One region of the Carboxydocella thermautotrophica DSM 16521 genome, then DNA from elsewhere that is predicted to be linked to it. Evidence: riboswitches for the same ligand, from Rfam matches in the RefSeq annotation. Region 1 holds a riboswitch; each other region holds the start of a gene.
The links. Region 1 has a riboswitch for cyclic di-GMP ahead of B5D20_RS00270 (transglutaminase-like domain-containing protein). Riboswitches for the same ligand answer to the same signal wherever they lie in the genome.
Positions count from the first base shown of each region.

Region 1 (3,610 bases):
TGAGTTGAAAGAGAACTTGATTACTGCGGTGCAATTAATAAGGTCTATTAATACCGGTAAGGACACTACCATCTATCTGCTCAACTTCTACAACCCGGCACCCGGAGAAAAAGTTCCAGGGGTGAGAGCTACCGACCCGGCAGAGAAAAAGTATGAAGCCTTTGATTTGTTGATTCCTTACCTGAATGGTTTTATTGCTGATGCCGTGAAACAGGTCAACAGTGACCCCTATATGCCTCCTGTGGTGATTGTGGATGTGTTCAAGTCCCTGCAGGAGCTGGGGGTGGCCAAATATCTTGGCAAAGGAAAGGATCCCATTTATCAGGACTATAATAATGCTCATCTCTCCGATGCCGGGCACCAGGCAGTAGCTGAGGCACTGTTTAAAGCGCCGGTAAGTATCCGGCCGGGCAGGCCGCTGGCTCCTTCCCGGGTGGAGGAGTTTTCCCTGCCGACTAACGGGGCAGCAGTAAGTGCAGACCAGGGGCGCCTGGCAGTGGATTTCGGCAATGCCAGCTTGCCGGCCAATGCCTTGCTGTATGTTAAGACCTATGAAGAGCCTCCTTTTATCGTTAGGGGAGAATTGTTAAGTCCGGTTTATGATCTGGTTCTGTCCTTCAAGCCGCCACAAGCATTCAAAATTAGTTTGAAGCTAGATCAGAATAAAGTCAAGAATTGGAAAAATGTTTATGTTTTCGAATTTAAAGGCAATGGGCAAAAACTGAAAGTGCGGCAACAGAGCGCTGATACTACCAGGGGGACGATCACAGCAGTTGTTAAAAGGGGCGGTTTATATGGAGTAGTAGCTGTGAAAAACAGTTTCTCCGATACTGCTAAACACTGGGCCAGAGGGGAGATCGAAAAAATCGCCGGGTTGGCCGTAATCGATGGAGATGAGCAGGGATACTTCCGGCCAGAGCGGCCGGTTACCCGGGCAGAAGCGGCTAAAATGCTGGTGGAGGCTACAGGAGTAGAAGTTGAGGATAATACCGCTGCCACCTTTAGCGATGTACAAAGCTCAGCCTGGTATGCGTCCTATGTGGCAGCAGCAGCTAAAGCCGGACTGATGCAGGGGTATCAGGGCAAGTTTCGGCCAGGGGATAAGTTAACCCGGCAGGAGCTGGCAGTGATCCTGGAACGGGCTTATGGGAGCAAAATCAAGGGCGGAAATGGCGGTAAGCTGGAGAGCTACAGCGACCGGCAGCAGGTAGCCACCTGGGCGCAGGGAGCAGTGAACAAACTGGTGGAAGCCGGCATCCTGAAAGGACGGAAAAAAGATAAACTGGCTCCGGCAGGAGTGACGACAAGAGCTGAACTGGCAGCATTGCTGGCCAGATTGATGTCATAAGGGAAAAAGCGGTACCAGGCCGTAAGGCGAGGTACCGCTTTTGCAGTTTATCGGTATTCTTCCGCCCGGTGGTAGCGGTAGAACTGGCTGTAGGACATGGAGAAGTAGAGGGTTTGGGCACGAGGGATAAATCGGTTGCCCGCCAGGTAACCGGCATCCCAGGTAGGGTCCAGGGGTTGCCATTTGCCGTCCAGCAGGACTTCGGCCCAGGCGTGTTCGTACCAGATGCGGTCATAGGCTTGTCCAACCACGACTCGGGCAGGCAGGCTGGCAGCGCGCAGGAGAGCTACCGTCAGGTTGGCGTAGTCCAGACAGAGGCCCTTGCGGCTGGCCAGAGTGGCCAGGGCACCGGAACCGGGACCGTAAAGTTGCTGGCTGCTGAGGCGAGCAGCATCATAGGCGATGTTTCTGGTGACCCAGCGGTAGATATTATAGGCTTTTTGTCTGGCGCCAGCGTTTTTGCCAGCCAGATCCTGAGCCAGTTTACGCACAACGGGATGGTCGCTTTCCACGCCACTGCCAGGCAGGAGATAACGTCGGTCCGGCAAGTCGATAGCTTCCAGACGTGCTTCAGCCTCGATCTGGTAGAGGAAATTAGCACCGGCCGGGAGATAAACGGTCAGGTAATACTGGCCGCTGCCAAAGCGCAACCAGAAGGAACCATTGATAGCACCGTTACGAACCGGGAAGTAATAGGCGGCGCGGTCATCGCCGCGACGGATTTCCACCAGTACCTGTCCGGCAGGCAAGTTCTGACCCTGAATCAGCAATTGTCCCGGCTGGGCGGGATTGATTTTTACCTTCACCAATTCGGAAGTTAAGGGATCCAGCCACCTGACACCAGGCTGGGCAGCTGCCCAGGCCGGCACTGCGGCTATTAGCCAGAGCAGAAACAGGAGAATCAGACTCACGCTTCGCTTCCTCATAAAATATCGCCCCCAGCGGGAAGGGAAAGCCGGGGGCGCGTACAGTAAAGGGTGGGAAAGAAACAGCCTGCTTTCCACTGGAAAGCAGGCTGCTCAAAATGGCTATAGATGCCATTACCCTTTGCCATATGAGCAGCCTGGCAATCATAGTTCCCAACGGGAACCTTAGACCCATGGCTTTGCGCCCCAGGCTTTCGCCTGGTTTGCCCGTTGTCTTCTGTTCTTACCCAATATATTCGGGGTTAAATGGAAAAATCCTGCCTCTAGCAAGAAGTTCTAATTTAATAGAAAAATCGCCAATTTAACGACAGCGGAATATAATGCAACAAAAAGACAGAGGAGGCAAACCGGATGGAAGGCAAGAAGCGTTATATTCTCAAACTGGAAGAACGTTACTGGCGACGGCGGCGTGAAGGCTTACTGCGCTCTCTTTCCGGCAAGATAGTCCGCAGTTTTGAAACTATGCCTTATCTGGTAATTGAACTGAACCAGACTGAAGTTGAGCAGATACGGAACCTGCGCGGGGTAATGGAAGTTTTTGAAGATGAACAGGCCACCACCCAGGAACAGCAAATACCCTGGGGGGTGGCGGTGCTGGCAGGCCCGCAGGTGGCGAGCCAGCTGGGGGTCAATGGTTCAGGAGTAAGGGTAGGGGTGCTGGATACAGGAATTGATTTACAGCATCCTGATTTGAAGGTGGCCGGGGGGATTGCGCTGACAGGGGACAGCTTCCAGGATGATAATGGTCATGGCACCCATGTGGCCGGAATAATAGCGGCTCAGGACAATAGCCAAGGGGTAGTCGGGATTGCCCCGGGGGTCGAGTTGTTTGCCATCAAGGCCCTGAACAGTGCGGGGAGCGGCTGGTACAGTGATATAGCGGCTGGTCTGGAGTGGGCGATCAAAAACCGGCTGGATATAGTCAACCTGAGCCTGGGAGGAAAACAGAACAATCCCCTTTTGCGGTATGCGGTGAAAAGAGCAGCCAGAGCGGGAATCCTGCTAATGGCTGCGGCGGGCAATGCTGGGAACGAAGAAGGAAAAGGGGATACCGTTCTCTATCCGGCCAGGTATCCGGAAGTGATGGCCGTAGGAGCGATTGACCGTCAGTGGCAACGGGCTCCCTTTTCCAGCACTGGCCCGGCCCTGGATCTGGTAGCGCCGGGGGTGGAGATTCTCAGTACTATACCGGGGGGAGATTATAAGGTGATGAGCGGAACATCGATGGCCAGTCCCCATATCACCGGGCTGGCAGCCTTATTGAAATCCGCCTATCCCAGGCTGAAAGCGAAAGAGATCAGGCAACGGCTGACAGCTGGTGCAATTGATCTGGGCA
Region 1 is NZ_FUXM01000001.1:44,907-48,516, reverse strand. Features, by position in the region: gene B5D20_RS00275 (S-layer homology domain-containing protein) at 1-1,348, shown strand, start outside; gene B5D20_RS00270 (transglutaminase-like domain-containing protein) at 1,396-2,274, opposite strand; cyclic di-GMP riboswitch class I at 2,403-2,492, opposite strand; gene B5D20_RS00265 (S8 family peptidase) at 2,626-3,610, shown strand, end outside.

Region 2 (3,610 bases), on a different contig from region 1:
GAGCACGTGGTCGATTACCTGCACGGCACCTGCGTAAAACTGGGACTCTATAAAGTGGAACAGACTACCCGGACCGGTCAGGAGCTGGCCGGGGTTGCCTTTGAAGCCAGTCTGGCTCTAGCCAAAGCCATAAAGCTCTTGCCGGAACTGACTTCCCGGCCGGAAGCAATCCAGAAGCTCTGTCAGACTATCAATGAGCTGGAAAGCCAGGGAGATAATATCTACCGCACCGGCCTGGCCCAGCTTTTTGCCCTGGATTGCAGTCCGTTGGAAATCATCAAGTGGAAAGACCTGTATGAATATATGGAAGAAATGCTGGACTTCTGTGATGATATGGCAGATTTATTAGAGGGAGTAGTGCTAAAATATGCTTAGTCTCACCGCTTTGGTCATTATCGTTGTTATCCTTGCTTTGTTGTTTGACTACTTAAATGGCTTCCATGATACCGCCAATGCTGTTGCCACTTCCATTGCCACCCGGGCCCTCAGCCCCCGGCAGGCAATTCTCCTGGCTGCCGCTTTTGATTTTCTAGGAGCGGTAACCCATACCGCTGTGGCAGCTACCATCGGAAAAGGAATTGTGGACCCAGCAGCCATAACCCAGACGGTTTTAATCGGCGCCCTCTCAGCTGCTATTTTCTGGAACCTGTTTACCTGGTACTATGGCATTCCCAGCAGTTCTTCCCATGCCCTCATCGGCGGCCTGGTAGGAGCTGCCGCTGCCCAGCACGGTTTTGCGCTCATCAAGTGGACAGGCCTGAGTAAAATCATCCTGTCCCTGATCTTATCCCCTATTCTGGGTCTGGTGGTGGGCTATCTGGTAATGGTGGGTTTTTTCTGGCTCTTCCGCTTTTCTCATCCCCATCAGACCAATAATGTTTTTCGTCGCTTACAGATCCTTTCAGCAGCGCTTACTGCCTATTCCCATGGCTCCAATGATGCCCAGAAGTCCATGGGCCTGATCACTATGGCTCTCGTCAGCGCCGGTATGATTGATACTTTTCATGTTCCCTTCTGGGTAGTAGTTGCCTGCGCCAGTGCCCTGGCCCTGGGTACCGCTACAGGGGGGAAAAAAATAATCCGCACCATGGGCGGGCGGATTTTTAAAATTGAACCCATAAATGGTTTTGCCTCGGATATTAGCTCTTCCCTGGTAATATTGCTGGCATCCCGCTTTGGCCTACCCGTCAGCACTACTCATGTAGTCGCTTCCGCACTCATGGGAGTGGGCACAGCCAAAAACTTTCGCGGGGTAAAATGGGGGGTGGCCCGACAGATTATTACCGCCTGGTTTCTCACTTTGCCAGCTACCAGCCTGATCGGAGCCGGGGTCTATCTAGCCCTGGAATTATTGCTCTGATAGCTCCCTGGCTGCGGCCAGGACAGCTTCGGCATGGCCGGCTACCTTGACTTTGCGCCAGATCTGTCGGATAACACCATCGGCATCGATCAGGAAAGTGGATCTTTCAATCCCCATGCTTTTCTTGCCATACATATTCTTTTCTTTTAATACCTCATACAACTGACATACTTCCCCGTTACTATCACTGAGCAGAGGAAACTTCAGACCCAGTTTGGCCGCAAATTTCTCATGACTGGCTATGGAATCCCGGCTTACTCCGAGAATAACGGTATTGATGGCAGCAAACTGCTCCATTCGGTCATTAAAATCGACCGCTTCATTGGTTCAACCAGGAGTATTGTCTTTAGGATAAAAATAAAGAACAACCTTTTTGCCAGCTAATTGGGATAAAGTGATTTCCTGTCCCCCGGTAGCGGGCAGGGTAAAATCAGGGGCCTTGAAGCCGATCTCTACCATATTCTCAACCTCCTCTGCTACTTATTTTCCCCATTGGAGCAGGATTTCCTGTTTTGTTGTCGAAAAAAATTTTTTAGAAAAACTTCTTAGGTCCCCCCCAAAAATGATTGCCTGTTCGTATAATATAGCGAAAAGGAAAAAGGCAAAACCATCGAAAGGTGGTGACGCAAAGCTAAAGGGGCTACCGCAACTCCGTTGCCAGGCCAGCCAGCTGCCCGAGTGCGAGGCGATTTACCTCCTGCTCTGGCAGGAGGTAAAATTTTGAGCATTAAAAGGAGGTATGTCTTATGACTATCAAACACAAATTCCTGGCCACTTTTGTTGCCGCAATCCTGGCTCTTGGTCCTGTTTCCGCTGTTTTTGCTGAAGGGGAAACCACTACTACCACTGATGCTACAACCCAGACCACTGTTACTTCCGACACCTATGGCAATACCACTACTACTACCCAGGTCAATCCTTTTGAGCAGCAGGTTCTGCAGGTAAAAGCGGTGCTGGTTAAGCTGCTGGACAATCCGACCGATACAGCACTCAAGGCTGAGCTGAACAAGCTGATCACCAGCAAAAAAGATATCCGGGTTCTGGCCCAGGCTATCAATAGTCTGAAAAAAGATGCAGTGGCTGATTTCAAGAAAACTAAAGACAGTAAGACCTATGTGAAACGCATTCACCGGATCAATGAGCTGGCCAGGATGCTGAAAAAGGAAATTGTCAAACGGGAAAATGAAATTAAGAAAGAACAGAAAAAAGACAAGCGGGAACTGGCTCAATTAAAAGCCCAGGAAAAGAAACTGAAACAGGAACTGAAAGCCAAAGCCAAAGCGGAAAAAGCCAAACGTAAAATCGCTGAATTACAAGCTAAAATCAAAAAGTTGGAAGCTGAACTGGCTGCCGCTACCTCAGCTTTGAATCAAACTGCTCAGGCTACTACAACTGTTAATGCCTCCATTACCCAGTAAAAATCCAAGCCGCAGGCAAAGCCTGCGGCTTTGTTATTTAACCTCCACCGGGCAATGCGTTTTACTGTTTCAACCTGGGATCCAGGGCGTCCCGCAAACCGTCTCCCAGCAGATTAAAGCCCAGTACATTCAGCATAATGGCAATCCCGGGGAATATGGCCACCCAGGGCGCTTTAAGCAAGAGATCCCGGGTATCGGCCAGCATCGCCCCCCATTCCGGTGTAGGTGGCTGAGCCCCCAGGCCCAGAAAGCTGAGGCCGGCGGCATCGAGAATAGCTGTACCGATGCCCAGGGTAGCTGTTACAATAATGGGCGCAATGCAGTTGGGCAAAATATGGCGGAAAATAATGCGAGCATCCCTGGCCCCGATAGCTTTGGCCGCCTCGATATATTCAGTGGCTTTCACCGCCAGAACAGTAGACCGTACCACCCGGGCAAAGGTTGGCACATTCACCAGTCCGATGGCCACCATGGCATTTTCCAGACTGGGCCCCAGCACTGCCATGATAGCGATTGCCAGCAGGACACTGGGAAATGCCAGCATTATATCAACAATACGCATCAGGATGGAATCCAGCCAGCCGCCATAATAGCCGCCCAGAGCCCCCATCAGGGTGCCTACTATCAAAGCAATGCCTACAGAAATAACCCCCACTTCAACAGAGATGCGGGCACCATAAACAATCCTGCTAAAAATATCCCGGCCCAGCTTGTCCGTTCCCAGCCAGTGCTTGCTGCTGGGTGGTTGCAAGCGCTCCTTCAAACTCCCATCATGAACGGGGTCATAAGGAGCGATGAGCGGGGCAGCCAGAGCAGTAAACAGCAAGATAGC
Region 2 is NZ_FUXM01000022.1:11,548-15,157, forward strand. Features, by position in the region: gene B5D20_RS08705 (DUF47 domain-containing protein) at 1-375, shown strand, start outside; gene B5D20_RS08710 (inorganic phosphate transporter) at 368-1,360, shown strand; gene B5D20_RS08715 (peroxiredoxin) at 1,349-1,819, opposite strand; cyclic di-GMP riboswitch class I at 1,951-2,038, shown strand; gene B5D20_RS08720 (hypothetical protein) at 2,107-2,778, shown strand; gene nikC (nickel transporter permease) at 2,840-3,610, opposite strand, start outside.
Region 2: it holds a riboswitch for cyclic di-GMP, as region 1 does, so the genes downstream of both, B5D20_RS08720 (hypothetical protein) here and B5D20_RS00270 (transglutaminase-like domain-containing protein) in region 1, are expected to answer to the same signal.

Region 3 (3,610 bases), on a different contig from region 1:
CTCTGTACCACCATTGGCAGCCAGATATTGTTCTGCTACCGCCACAGCTGCATCCGGATGATCCGGCAATTCCTGCACCCCGGCCAAAGCCGCCGCATCGGCCATGGTCTGCAGGCGGTTTTCCCAGAGATAATACTGGCCAAAATCAGCTACCATCGCCACCATCCCCAGCAGCCCCGTCAGAGCCAGGGCCACCAGCACGATTGCCGTCCCTCTTTCTCCGCTCTCTTTGCTCTTCATCTTTCCTCCCCCCTATTCCATCCGCATCTGCACACTGCCACTTACTGTATAGGGGTTACCGATAATTTCACCGATAATGGGGGCAAAGATTTGTACCGGGTAGGAAACCTGCACCGTTACCGGTTGCCCCCGCAGGCGATTGCTATAGGCAGGAGCGATGGTGATTTGCAGTTTACTGCTATCCAGGCCCACAGCTGTATCTTTAATCCTGGCGATAATAGCTGTATCCTGGGCCCCCACCACTGCCAGACGCGCCCCCTCCCGGGCCCCATTGTTCACCGTCAGATAGGCATGGAAAATGCGACCGAATTCAATAATGCCAAAGAGCAACATTAATAAAAGAGGCAGAACAAGGGCCATTTCCACCAGTGCCTGTCCCCTTTCCCCTCTTTTTCTTCCCATCCCCATTTTCCTCACCTACCTAACCAGAGTGTCACCAGTAAATAGCCCAGGCTGAGAGGAATGGCATAGGGGATAGCCGTCGGATCTGTCTGGCTGGTTTCTTCCTTCCACCACTGGCCGGTAAAGAGACCAACAAACAGCCTGGCACCTGCTTTAGACCAGGTTTGTTTAAACCCGGCCCAGCCCTGTTGCCAGAGGAGTCGGCCACACAGCCAAAGTCCCCCTAGAATGGCCCCTGCCAGAAAAGTATATAACGCCACTTTTCCCCCTGCCCAGGCACCGATGGCCGCCAGGAATTTCACATCTCCTGCACCCATTCCACCTACCAGAAAGGGCAGGATTAGTAGACCCAGACCAACCAGCCAGCCCAGCAAAGAGCCTTTCAATTCCGGCCAACCGCCCTGGTAATAGTGCCAGCCCCAGATCAGAGGCAGGGTATACAGTACCAGCCAGTTGGGAATGCGCCGATAGCGCCAGTCATAATAAATGGCAAGTGTGATGATAACCCAGAACAAACTCATCCCTCCGCCCGGGAAAAATAGGGCCCTACACCGAGGCACTCGGCCTACCGCGTAGGGCCTTGGGGTTTTTTTAGCTAGCACTAAAGCTTAGTCCTTCAAATACCGCCTTAATCTTATCCTTGAAAGCTATTACCGTTACAACCAGAGCCGCCGCCACCAAAGCAATAATCAGACCATACTCGGTCATTGCCTGACCAGACTCCTCTTTCCACAATCTTTTGATGATGTTCATACCAAATCCCTCCTTGCTAAACTTCGCTCTTTTTCACCCTTATGCATAAGACACAACACCTAAAAACCCCCTTCTACCGGCTGCCCGGCGAAAGGGGGTCACAAACCGACCTTCCACAATTCGGCAGCCTGGCAGTCATAGCGCTTATACGCCTTAGACCCATGGCTTTGCGCCCCCGGCTTTCACCGGGTTTGCCTTTATCGTTGTGTCTTATTGCCTTGTTCTGATTTTAGTATATACCCAATTAGGACAAATGTCTATGGGACCGCAGCTTTAATTTTTCTAGGACTTAGGTCCCAGACAAATGGTTTTTTTCGTACAAAGGTTTAATTTTATCTTTAAACAATATTAAAGATAATACTAGAGCTGCTGCAACCAGAGAGATAATCAGCGTGTACTCACTTAAAGCCTGCCCCTTCTCCTCCCGCCAAAACCGTTGAACTTTTCCCATACCGCTCCCTCCTCCGCTTCGCCTTTCAGGCTCCTACTTTTAGTATACATAAATGAAGGGGTATTAGTCTATGGATCTTAAGTCCCAAAAGCCTGCTCATTAAAAATTCGCAACAATGTCTGCAATTCCCGTTTCCCCTGTTGCCGCTGCCGCAAATCCAGAAAAACCACCCGCTGGTAGCGGGCTGCCAGATAGGCCAGACGGCGAGGCGATATGAGCGGAAACCACTTTTGCTCTACTACCAGCAGATTAAAATGTTCCCGCGCCAGTTTATCGGCAATGGCCAGAGTCTGATCCCAGGACCCCTGGTCAATGATGATAATCTGCAGCAACCAGTGATAACGATACTCGTATTGCAGCAGCCAGCGTACCACCCCTTCCAGATTAGCCGCATTATTCCTGGTCAATAGCACCACGGAAATCCCATTCATTTGTGGTTGCCGTTGTTGACGGCGGCTGTAAAACAGTCCCCACAGCAGCAAGCCCACTAAGCCCAGCAAACAGAAAAAGGGCAGCCACCATGACATATAATCCACCCCACTCCGGGATTTTTGTCTATGCCATGATATGCTGCCTTCAGGAATTGGGTTCCTCGGTCAGTCCCATGCGCACAGCAAACAGCGCCGCCTGGGTCCGGTCTTCCACCCCGATTTTTTTAAAAAGATGGGTCAGATGATTTTTTACAGTCTTCTCACTGATGAACAACCTTTCCCCGATTTCCCGGTTGGTCAAACCCTGAGCCACCATGCCCAGAATATCCCTTTCCCGTCGGGTAAGCTGTTGCAAAAGCTGTTGTTCCTGCAGACGGGTCATCATGTGGCTGATTTTTTCCATTACCTCCGGGGCAATCACGGTTCCACCCCCGGTTACTGTGGCCACTGCCGCCAGCAAGTTATCAGCACTGATGTCCTTGAGCAGGTAGCCTGCTACCCCGGCCTTAATCACCTCCGGTGCCCGTTCATCCACCGCTACTGTTAGAGCGATGATCTTCACCCGGGGCATCAGCTGTTTCAGCTGGCGGATAGCCTGAATACCATCAGTACGGGGCATGTTGATATCCATCAAAACAAGATCGGGAAGACATTCCCGGGCCTTCGCCACTGCCTCCGCCCCATCTCCCGCTTCCCCCACCACCTCCAGGTTGGGCTCTAGAGCCAGTACCTTGCGTAAGCCTTCCCGGATCAGAGGATGGTCATCTACCAGCAAAATCCTCACTATCCCCATAGCTAAACCTCCCTATCCTTCGTTGAGCGGTACTTTCAGCAGAATCTCCGTCCCCTGCCCTGGTCGACTGCGCAGGATGAAAGTGCCTCCTAACAGTTCCACCCTTTCCCGCATACTGGTCAAACCCAGGCTCTCCCGTTGCTTGTTGGCCAGGGCTTGTTCCACATCAAACCCCTGGCCATCATCCTTGATCAGGATGTTAACACTATCCCGGCCCATTTCCAGCCGCACTATAACTTTGCTGGCCCGGGCATGTTTCCAAACATTATTGAGGGCTTCCTGGACCACGCGAAACAGTCCTACTTCCACCGCATTATCCAGGCGCCTTTCATAACCAAAGAAGATAAATTCCGTGTTTAAATTATATTTGCTCTTATAATCCTCCAGATAGCGACGCAAAGCCGGAACCAGACCCAGGTCATCTAAAGCCATGGGCCTGAGGTCAAAAATGATTTTACGAATATCCTGCAGGGTATTGCGTACCAGCTCTTTCAGACTCTGCAGTTCCCCTTTAACTTTGTCTGGCTTCAGTTCGAGCAA
Region 3 is NZ_FUXM01000029.1:17,976-21,585, forward strand. Features, by position in the region: gene B5D20_RS10005 (pilus assembly protein TadG-related protein) at 1-240, opposite strand, end outside; gene B5D20_RS10010 (TadE/TadG family type IV pilus assembly protein) at 253-642, opposite strand; gene B5D20_RS10015 (A24 family peptidase) at 654-1,157, opposite strand; gene B5D20_RS10020 (Flp family type IVb pilin) at 1,234-1,395, opposite strand; cyclic di-GMP riboswitch class I at 1,515-1,601, opposite strand; gene B5D20_RS13695 (Flp family type IVb pilin) at 1,685-1,846, opposite strand; gene B5D20_RS10025 (glycosyltransferase family 2 protein) at 1,924-2,373, opposite strand; gene B5D20_RS10030 (response regulator) at 2,423-3,070, opposite strand; gene B5D20_RS10035 (sensor histidine kinase) at 3,083-3,610, opposite strand, start outside.
Region 3: it holds a riboswitch for cyclic di-GMP, as region 1 does, so the genes downstream of both, B5D20_RS10020 (Flp family type IVb pilin) here and B5D20_RS00270 (transglutaminase-like domain-containing protein) in region 1, are expected to answer to the same signal.

Region 4 (3,610 bases), on a different contig from region 1:
GAAATGGAAAAAGGTAAAGGGCTGCCCTGTTTCCTGGCGCCGCAAAAACTCCTCTGTCAGCCGTTCATATTCTGCCAGCAATTGTGGTAGATGCTCTTCCTTCAGGGCATAATCCTCTTCCGGCGCCCCTACTACCGGTTCTACCGACAGGTGTTTAATCCCCAGGTCAGCCATGTAAATGACATCTGCCGCAAAATCCGGTTGTAAGCCGGTAAAAGTTCCCCGCACATAATAATTTTCCTGGTTACGGCTGTTAACAAAACGCAGGATATGGTCAACAGTACGCTGGTAAGAACCACTGCCATCCAGCCGGGGGCGCATGCGATCATGGACCTCCGGACGCCCATCCAGGCTTAGAACCACTGCCATTTCCTCTTCATTCAACCACCGTTCAATTTCTTCAGTTAGCAGCAGGGCATTGGTAGTCAAAGTAAATTTGATTTTCTTCCCGGCTGCCGCGGCCGCCTCTTTGCCGTATGCCACCAGGTTTTTGACTACCGGAAAATTCAGCAGCGGCTCCCCGCCAAAGAAGTCAATTTCCACCTGCTGCCGCTTTCCGCTGGCTTTAAGCAAGAAGTCAATGGCCTGACGCCCTGTTTCCTCCTTCATCAGAGTACGGTCCCCGCCAAAAGGCCCGGTGCCGGCAAAACAATAACGGCAGCGCAAATTGCAGTCATGGGCCACATGGAGACAAAGGGCCTTTACTACCGATTGCTGGCGCAAATGCAAAGCAGCCGGAGCCTGGTCCTCTGCCAGCAATAGACCCTCCTTTTTTAATTCCTCCAGCTCCCGGACCGCTTCCTCGATTTCTTCCCGGCTATATTCCTGCCCTAATTTGGCTCCAATCTCCTCCCGACTTGCAGCCGGCCAGTAGTCCAGAATCCGCCAGGTCAGCTCGTCCACTACATGGACGGAGCCGGAAGCCACATCATAGACAATCCTACTGCCAAAGAGGGTAAATTTATGCAACAATGTCTACCACCTCATTAAACAGCATTAGACAGTAAAAAACCCGACCCCGCAGGTGAGGTCAGGCCCTTTCTTTATCTTACACAAACCTGGTTACCAACTGTGCAGGAAGTTTTGCAAGCTGATTGACAGCTGGTCTGGCATTCGCCACAACCCCCGGTTTTAACGGTATTTTGCAGATTTTTTACAGCCAGAGTTTTAATATGCTTAGCCATTAGAATATCCTCCTCACATTATTGATTTTCCCTAAATAATTTTAACAGTTAAACCCTGCCTTGGCAAGCCATTTGAGTTTTTTCGTCATTTTTCACCAATTAAGAGTTGACACTTGTTACAATTAGTGCTAAATTAATAAGTGAAATACTACACACAGTCGATAAAGGCAAACCCATCGAAAGGTGGGGGCGCAAAGCCATGGGTCTAAGGCCTCGCTCCGGAGGCTATGATTGCCAGGTTGCCGAAGCTGGAAAGAGATAGAGAGCCACAGACTGCTCCGCCTTTCCATTGGAGGCTTCCTGGAAAGGCTTTTTCATTTGGGGGTGTAATATATGGAACTGGAATGCAAATGTGGATTTCTTCATGTCTCAATGGACACACTCATCACCAAGAGAGAGCCGATTTCGGGGAAACGGCGCATTATTTGCTCGGTCTGCGGCAAACAAATTCCCATCCGTACCGTTCAGCCCAAGACTTTCAAAGACCTGATGCGGCAAACGGGCGGTTCCGGTTATAATGCCAATGTGTTATTTGAGAGCTAACAAGGCTCCCCTGAACAGAAAGTTCAGGGGAGTTTTTTCTGGCAGACACGTGACTAAAAATAATTGCAATTATCGGTCCAGAGCTGAAAAATTCTGTTTCAAATCCTCAACTTCTTCTATCCCTACCGAAATTCGCACCAGTCCCGGCGTAATTCCCAGCCGGTTCTTGATTTCCGCCGGAATACCGGCATGGGACATGGAAAAAGGATGGGTGATAATGGTTTCTACTCCGCCCAAACTAGGCCCGATGACCGGAATGCTGGTAGAATTAATAAAGGCAATGGCTTCTTCTTCACTGCCCAGGTCAATGGTGATCACTGCTCCTGGTCCCCGGGCCTGGCGCTGGTGAATTTCCGCACCGGGATGGTCGCTGAAGCCGGGATAATACACCCTTTTCACCTTTTTTCTATCCCGCAGCCAGAGGGCCAGTTCCCGGGCGTTGCTTTGCTGCTGTTCCATGCGAATAGCCAGGGTTTTTAGCCCCCGCAAGGTCAGGTAGGAGTCAAAAGGACTGAGAACTGCCCCAAAGGCCATCTGAACCAGCTTGATTTGCCGGGCCAGCTGTTCATCATTGACCACAATCAGACCCGCCAGCAGGTCACTATGTCCCCCGATGTATTTGGTCGCACTGTGGATCACCACATCAATGCCTAACGCCAGGGGTTTTTGCAAATAAGGGGTAGCAAAGGTATTATCAATCAGGGTAATCAGCCCCTTTTCCCGGGCCAGCTGGCTCAAAGCCGCCAGGTCGGTAATCCGCATCAGGGGATTGCTGGGCGATTCCACAAAAATCCCTCTGGTATTGGGTTTTATCGCCTTTTTTACCTGTTCCAGATCGGTAGTATCCACAAAATCAAATTCCACCCCATAGCGGGCAAAGAATTTGGTCAAAATCCTGTAAGTACCACCATAACAATCTTCCGTCACCAGTACATGCTCCCCGGTCGCGAATAAACAGAGAGCTGTAGAGATAGCCGCCATCCCGGAGCTGAAAGCAAAACCGTATTTACCCCCTTCCAGTCTGGCAATAGCCTGTTCCAGAGCTTCCCGGGTAGGGTTCTGGCCCCGGCTGTATTCATAGGGTTTGCGAGCAGGCAATTCCTCCTGGTCAAAGGTACTGGTGAGATAAACAGGGACATTTACGGCACCTGTATATTTATCACCCCGCGGACCCGCATGAACGTAAAGACTTTTTTCCTTTAAATCGCGTTCCATTTTCTATACCTCCCCGCCTAGAGCTTGTTCCAGATCTGCCAGCAAATCTTCCAGATGCTCCAGGCCAACTGACAAGCGCAACAAACAATCAGTAATACCCCTATTCCTTCTCTCCGTTTCCGGGATATCCGCATGGGTCTGGGTTTCAGGATAAGTCAACAGCGATTCTACTCCGCCTAAGCTTTCCGCAAACGAAATAAGTCTGATTTTGCTTAAGACCTCTAATGCCAGCTCCTTTGATTCCACTTCAAAAGACACCATAGCTCCTGGCCCGCTGGCCTGAGCAAAATGCCACTCTCTTCCCGGATACTCTGACAGGCCAGGATACCAGACTTTTCTTACCCTCGGGTGTTTATTTAAATAAGAAGCTATTCCGGCTGCATTTTGCTCCTGCCGTTCCAGCCGTACCGCCAGAGTCTTCAGGCCGCGCAGCAACAACCAGCTATCCTGTGGTCCCAGTATAGCTCCGCAGGCATTCTGATAAAAATACACCCGTTCCGCCAGCTCAGGGTCCTTGACTGCGACCAGGCCTGCAATCAAATCATTGTGCCCACCCAGATATTTGCTGGCACTATGAATAACGATATCCGCTCCCAGCAATAGGGGACGCTGGCGCAGGGGAGTCATAAAAGTATTATCTACTAGCAATAATAATTGATGCCGCTGGC
Region 4 is NZ_FUXM01000061.1:1,552-5,161, reverse strand. Features, by position in the region: gene scfB (thioether cross-link-forming SCIFF peptide maturase) at 1-969, opposite strand, end outside; gene scfA (six-cysteine ranthipeptide SCIFF) at 1,044-1,184, opposite strand; cyclic di-GMP riboswitch class I at 1,341-1,431, shown strand; gene B5D20_RS13150 (hypothetical protein) at 1,518-1,727, shown strand; gene B5D20_RS13145 (trans-sulfuration enzyme family protein) at 1,797-2,942, opposite strand; gene B5D20_RS13140 (trans-sulfuration enzyme family protein) at 2,946-3,610, opposite strand, start outside.
Region 4: it holds a riboswitch for cyclic di-GMP, as region 1 does, so the genes downstream of both, B5D20_RS13150 (hypothetical protein) here and B5D20_RS00270 (transglutaminase-like domain-containing protein) in region 1, are expected to answer to the same signal.